Regions from separate parts of the Staphylococcus sp. HMSC068C09 genome, predicted to be linked through region 1. Evidence: riboswitches for the same ligand, from Rfam matches in the RefSeq annotation. Region 1 holds a riboswitch; each other region holds the start of a gene.
The links. A riboswitch is a leader RNA that binds a small molecule or an ion and turns the genes downstream of it on or off. The one in region 1 is predicted to bind thiamine pyrophosphate.

Region 1 (2,210 bases):
TATGAATATTATAAATGTTATTACAACGGTATGTATGTTAATGGCGATGGTTGCTCTAGGATTGAATATCGTTTTAAAAGAAGTTATTTCAAAAGCACTTAAACCTTTCATAGTGATATGTATAACTTCAATTTGTCTATCTGGAATAACTTTTACAATTATTAAAGTATTTTATTAGTAAATTAAACCTATTAAAATCATACCCATAAAGTTTCGTAGATTTTAATAGGTTTTTCTGATCTTTATATATTATTAATGATTATAAAGAATCAATATCTTTTTTCGAAGAACTTTGGAACAAATTTGTAACTCCTGTTTTTTCTAATGCTTTTACAATATAATAACCAAACATACCAGATAAAATTGTGCCACTAATAATTCTTATCGTATAAAGTAATATAACGTTCCAAGTAGGCAAATCTCCTAAATAATTAAATACCCAATCTACTGGTATAGTAAATATTCCTGCAGTAGCTCCAGCTATCATCGCCACTATTAATTTATAAGATTTATATTTAAAAATTAAAAATATCAATTCACATGCTAATCCCTGAGCAAAACTATGTAATAAAATCGACATATTTAATTCCCCAGATAATATTGTTTCTCCTGCCCCAGCTGCTAACTCTGCTAACAAGGCTACTCCTGGTTTTCTAATAATTAAGAACGCAACAATTGCGGCAACGAACCATAATCCATACGCAATTTGATCTAAATGTAATCCTATTGGTTTTAAACCAGCAACCATTAATCCAACTACTTTATAAAATAAGCCAAATATAAAGCTAATCAATACTGTTGCTAGAATATCCGCTAATTTTAATTTTTTCATAATATTTAGACTCCTATCTGAATTTTTAAGTGAAAACACATAAAAAAACACAAACATATCCCTTCTAGATAGTTTGCGCATTTAAAAGTATATATATGTATGTAAAAACCTATTATATACTTCCCTACGCTAGTACTAACTAGTTCAGGTTCAAAGGGTTTGGATAACTCCATCTCAGTTTATAAACACCCCTAGTACTTATATCTACTATAAAATAAATATAAAATTTTTTTATTTTTTTGTCAAAGAACAATTTTGCTATTTTATTTATTTTAAAATATAATACAGATATTAGATTGAATATATATCACTATGGGTGCTACTTGCTGAGAGAAGCTAATATGTCGCTTCAACCATTGAACCTGTTATGGTTAAAACCAACGTAGGAAAGTGATTTAGTAATTGTTGTCATTACTACTACACAGAGAGCACTTTTTGTTGCTCTCTTTTTTTATGAAAGGAGATTAATATATGGACATTAATCAAATTAAAGAAAGTGTTTTAGATTTTATTGAACGTGGTAATTCAGATGATTTTCCAGAAATGGCTTTAAAAATTTACAAATTTCAATTTAATGAAAACGAAGATTATAAAAAATTCAGTATCTCTAAAGGTAAAACACCACAAAATGTTTCAAATTGGAAAGAAATACCTGCTGTTCCAATCAATGCATTTAAATATGCTACGTTTAGCGCTATACCACTTAAGGATACTAAATATACATATATGACCAGTGGAACAACGAGTGGTATTAAAGGAAAAAACTATCATATGGATTTAGAGGTTTATGACTTAGCATTAACTACTTTTTTTAAAAAGATGTTCATACCGGATATTGAGAAAATAAAAATAGGCGTTTTGTTCCCCACTCCTCAAGCTATGCCTAACTCTTCATTGGCTCATTATCTTGAAGTGGCTAGAACTAACTTTGGAACGAAAGATAGTCAAAATTATATCGATGAACATGGTATTCAATATGAATCATTAATAAAAGATTTGAAAAACTCAGAGGATAATCAAAAACCATTTGCTCTTTTAGGGGCAACTTATAGTATGGTACATTTATTAGAATATCTTGATGACCATAACATTAAATTTCATTTACCCAAAGGTAGTCGCATATTAGATACAGGAGGTTACAAAAATCGTTCCAAAGAATTACCTCAACATGATTTTTACGAACGATTAACAACTACTTTTGGTATTCCTAAAGAAAATTGTGTCAACATGTATGGTGTTACAGAATTAAGTACCCAATTTTACGATAAAGGTAATACCATTTCTCCTTCAACTAAATATAGTCCTCATTGGTGTCGAAGTAGAATTGTAAATCCTTTAACAATGGAAGAAGTATCTGAAGGAGAGAAAGGTATTCTTA
Region 2 (2,210 bases), on a different contig from region 1:
ATGGGAATATTATCCATCAAACGGTTCAACTGTAAATAGTGCTAATCAAAATGTAGCTTCAACTCAATCAGCACAAAATGTATCTTTCCAAAATAATAATTATAATCATATAAATCAATCAGCTTCAACTTCAAATGTAAGTCAACACTATGCAAATGAAGCTCAAACACAACAAGCACCAAAAACAACACAAACTAAACAAGCAACTCAAACACAACAAGCACCTGCTAATGCAACTACAAATCAACCTAAACAATCAACAAGTGGTTCATCTGTAAATGTAAATAGTCATTTACAACAAATCGCTCAACGCGAATCAGGTGGAGATATTCATGCCATCAACCCTTCTTCTGGTGCAGCAGGTAAATATCAATTCTTACAATCTACTTGGGATTCAGTAGCACCAGCACAATATAAAGGTGTATCACCAGCACAAGCACCTGAAAGTGTTCAAGATGCTGCGGCAGTAAAACTTTATAATACTGCAGGTCCATCTCAATGGGTTACAGCGTAAAACTTAATAAATAATTTACTAGTGCCTGAGACAATATGAGTTGTCTTAGGCATTTTTATATATATTGATAGTAATGACTGAATTTAGAAAGATTTCTGTACTATTCTTTATTTATTATATTTATAATAATAGTTGTATGAATTAAACTTATTTCAATGAATATCTTTTTTATTTGAATTATAACAATGGTTTTGTTATGGTTAAATTAAACTAAAGACTACTAGGGGAGCCATGGAACATGGCTGAGATGAAGCATTCAGACCCTTATAACCTGATTTGGTTAATGCCAACGTAGGAAAGTAGTAATACATATTCATTCATTCTATTTTTTTGAATATTGACTACATTTCTACGTTGAAATGTAGTTTTTTTATTTAAGGAGGAATAGTTAATGAGTTTTTCAGATGAATTAAAGCAAGCGTCAAAGCCAATTATTGAAGAGATTTATAATGATGGTTTTATTCAAGATTTATTAAAGGGAAAATTATCAAAACAAGCAGTACGCCAATACTTACGTGCTGATGCTTCTTATTTAAAAGAATTTACTAATTTATATGCTTTACTTATTCCTAAAGCACCTACTATGAAAGAAGTGAAATTCTTAGTAGAGCAAATTGAATTTATGTTAGACGGCGAAGTAGAAGCCCATGAAATTTTAGCGGACTATATTAATGAACCTTATGAAGAAATTGTAAAAGAAAAAGTGTGGCCACCTAGTGGAGATCATTACATTAAACATATGTATTATCATGCTTATACACACGAAAATGCTGCATACACTATAGCTGCAATGGCACCATGTCCTTACGTATATGAAGTGGTTGCTAAATGGGGATTAGAAGATTCAAATCTTAATAGAGATGCACTTACTGCTAAGTGGCTTGATTTTTATAGCACTGAAATGGCACCTTTAATTGAAGTATTTGACCGTTTGTTAAATGAACTTACAGAACATTGTACCGAACAGGAAAAAAGAGAAATTAAAGAAGCATTTTTACAAAGTACTGTACATGAACGTCACTTCTTTAATATGGCATACATTGATGAAGAATGGGATTTTGGAGGAGCAAATCATGAATAAACCTAAGATTGCGTTAACAATTGCTGGTACTGACCCTTCTGGTGGCGCAGGAGTTATGGCAGATTTAAAATCATTCCATGCTTGTGGCGTATATGGAATGGCTGCTATTACAAGTATTGTGGCTCAAAATACTAAAGGAGTTCAACATATCCATAATCTAGAAACTAGTTGGGTTAAAGAACAATTAGATAGCGTATTTGATGATGAATTACCTCACGCAATTAAGACTGGAATGATTGCTACACATGAAACGATGGAACTGATTCAAACGTATTTAAAAAATCATAGCAATATTCCCTATGTTATCGATCCAGTTATGCTAGCAAAAAGTGGTGATTCCTTAATGGATGATGAAACAAAAAAACATCTTCAGAAAACGCTCTTACCATTAGCGGATGTCGTTACTCCTAACATTCCAGAAGCTGAAGAAATTACTGGCTTGAAAATTGATACTGAAGATAATATTCGTAAAGCAGGTCATATATTTATAAATGAAATAGGAAGTAAAGGTGTAGTAATTAAAGGCGGTCATTCTGCTGATTTAAATAATGCTAAAGACTTTTTATTTACTAAAGATGATGTCTATACTTTTGAAGAGAAGCGATTTAATACGCC
Region 3 (2,210 bases), on a different contig from region 1:
ACTTTTCTATTTTCTTGATACAATTCATCTTTATAAACAATATATCCTGTATGAATCACAAATGGAATAATGAATATAATTGCCCAAAAACCATATACTTGAGTCATCAATGTAATTGTAATGAGGAAGTATAAAATACCAATAACTAAAAAGAAAATTGAGATGTCGTAATCGTATTTGGTTGTTCTAAATAACGTATATCCAATCAATATGACTAGAATACCAAATAGAATAATTATGACTGCACTTACAACTGGAAAGTTGCCTATGAATCTACTCATCACTCTAATTATTTCACTAAAAAATGCATTAAGAAAGTCCCATATATTATGTATTTTTAAATCAATTTTATCTTTATCTTTTAGTTTATGGATTAAAGGCAAATTGATTAAGATAATGAGACCTGTGAAGAGTGAAACGATACCGATCAAGTAACTATAGATAATCTCGGCGTGTTTCTTAAGAAAAGACATACAGTTCACCTCAAAATTAATTATATATGAACTTTCTATTCTTGTCTTTAATAAAAAATAAAATACTTCTCTAGACTGAGATGAAGTTTATTCTTTTATTAATTGGGTATATTAGTTTTGTAAAGTAATCTATGAAAAAGGAGAGTTGTCCTATGACACATGAAGATGCAAAAAAAGCAAAAGAATATGAAGAAAAATTAAAAGAACAAAAAGAAGAAAAAACTGATGATATTGAACAAACTAAACAAGATGTTCAAAATACATTAGACTAATTTTCTTATTTATGTCATCATTAAGAATATTTAATGAATAAGCCTGAGACATACAAGCTGTCTCAGGTATTTTTAATATATTGGCTATCGATGGCTGAGTTGGAAATAAATCTATCCTACTTTCTTTCATTATTTTTAGAACTAATTACATTTTAATTGTTAAATATGTAAACTGTTTATTGTTAAATATGTAAACTGTTTAATTATAATTTATTTTTAATTAAATATAGATTAAAAGCATCTTGACATCTACTATTAAAAGTCATACATTTAAAATAAATAAAATATAAATGCACTAGGGGTGTATAGCACTGAGATGAGGCTTAACCTCAAACCCTTTGAACCTGATCTAGTTAAAAACTAGCGTAGGAAAGTGTTAACTTAAATAAATCATGTTTTTAATAATCAATAGCATTTTTATTTAAATTTACGCACAACTTTTCTACGAAGGGTTGTGCGTTTTTTTAGGAGGAACTATTTTATGTCTAAAGGTTTAAAACTTTCAGAAATTCTAGTTACGGTGCTGATTGCTGTTATTTTTGCAATCATTTATAACTTATGGTGGTTGCCATATAATTTAGCTCAAGTAGCTGGTATACATCTAGAGCAACTTACATACGGTATTTGGTTTATGGCTGCTATTGTGGCTTACTTAATTATTCCTAAACCAGGTATTGCATTAATTGCTGAATTTGCTGCTGGTGCAGGTGAAACTATTGTTATGGGGAAATTTGATATTCCTACTATAGTATATGCCATTTTACAAGGTCTAGCATGTGAAATTGTGTTTGCTATCTTTAAATACAAATCACGTTCTTTAATGGTAGCAATGTTAGCTGGTTTAGTAACAGCATTAGTATCTTTCCCTGTAGATTATTTTTACGGCTATCTAAACGAAGTTGCGGGTTGGAACTTACTACTTTTCATCATTTTCCGTGCTATTAGTGGTATTGTACTGTCTGGTATACTCTCTTATTTAATTGTAAAAGCCTTAGATCAAACTGGAGTAACTAAATTATTCCGTCCTGCCTCTCAAAAAGATTACGACAACTTATAAGGGGAAATGATTGTGTTAAAAGTCAAAAATTTACGTCTAAAATATCCAAATGGTGATCGAAAAATTTTCGATAATCTAAATATAGAAATTAAAGATAAAGAAAAAGTGCTTTTACTAGGTCCTTCAGGATCTGGTAAAAGCACATTGCTTAATGTCCTTAGTGGCATTGTTCCTAATCTTATAGAATTACCGATGAAATATGATGAACTAGACATTGATCCTAATTCCGGGGTTATTTTTCAAGACCCAGATACACAATTTTGTATGCCAAAAGTTTACGAAGAATTAGCTTTCGTCTTAGAAAATCAAAAAGTGCCAAGAGAAGACATGGATGAACAAATTAAAAAAGCACTTGCGTCTGTAGATTTAGATGTGGATAATTCAACTTTCGTAAATAATTTAAGTGGT

Region 2: another riboswitch for thiamine pyrophosphate. It lies ahead of tenA (thiaminase II); the one in region 1 lies ahead of HMPREF2930_RS01585 (LuxE/PaaK family acyltransferase).
Region 3: another riboswitch for thiamine pyrophosphate. It lies ahead of HMPREF2930_RS06150 (ECF transporter S component); the one in region 1 lies ahead of HMPREF2930_RS01585 (LuxE/PaaK family acyltransferase).

The regions. Positions count from the first base shown of each region.
Region 1 is NZ_KV813737.1:25,788-27,997, forward strand. It holds gene HMPREF2930_RS01575 (YeiH family protein) at 1-178, shown strand, start outside; gene HMPREF2930_RS01580 (ECF transporter S component) at 260-832, opposite strand; TPP riboswitch at 937-1,035, opposite strand; TPP riboswitch at 1,135-1,238, shown strand; gene HMPREF2930_RS01585 (LuxE/PaaK family acyltransferase) at 1,304-2,210, shown strand, end outside.
Region 2 is NZ_KV813732.1:26,141-28,350, forward strand. It holds gene HMPREF2930_RS00740 (transglycosylase family protein) at 1-514, shown strand, start outside; TPP riboswitch at 727-829, shown strand; gene tenA (thiaminase II) at 906-1,595, shown strand; gene thiD (bifunctional hydroxymethylpyrimidine kinase/phosphomethylpyrimidine kinase) at 1,588-2,210, shown strand, end outside.
Region 3 is NZ_KV813756.1:285,212-287,421, reverse strand. It holds gene auxA (lipoteichoic acid stability factor AuxA) at 1-473, opposite strand, end outside; gene graF (glycopeptide resistance-associated protein GraF) at 626-745, shown strand; TPP riboswitch at 1,033-1,134, shown strand; gene HMPREF2930_RS06150 (ECF transporter S component) at 1,227-1,802, shown strand; gene HMPREF2930_RS06145 (ABC transporter ATP-binding protein) at 1,815-2,210, shown strand, end outside.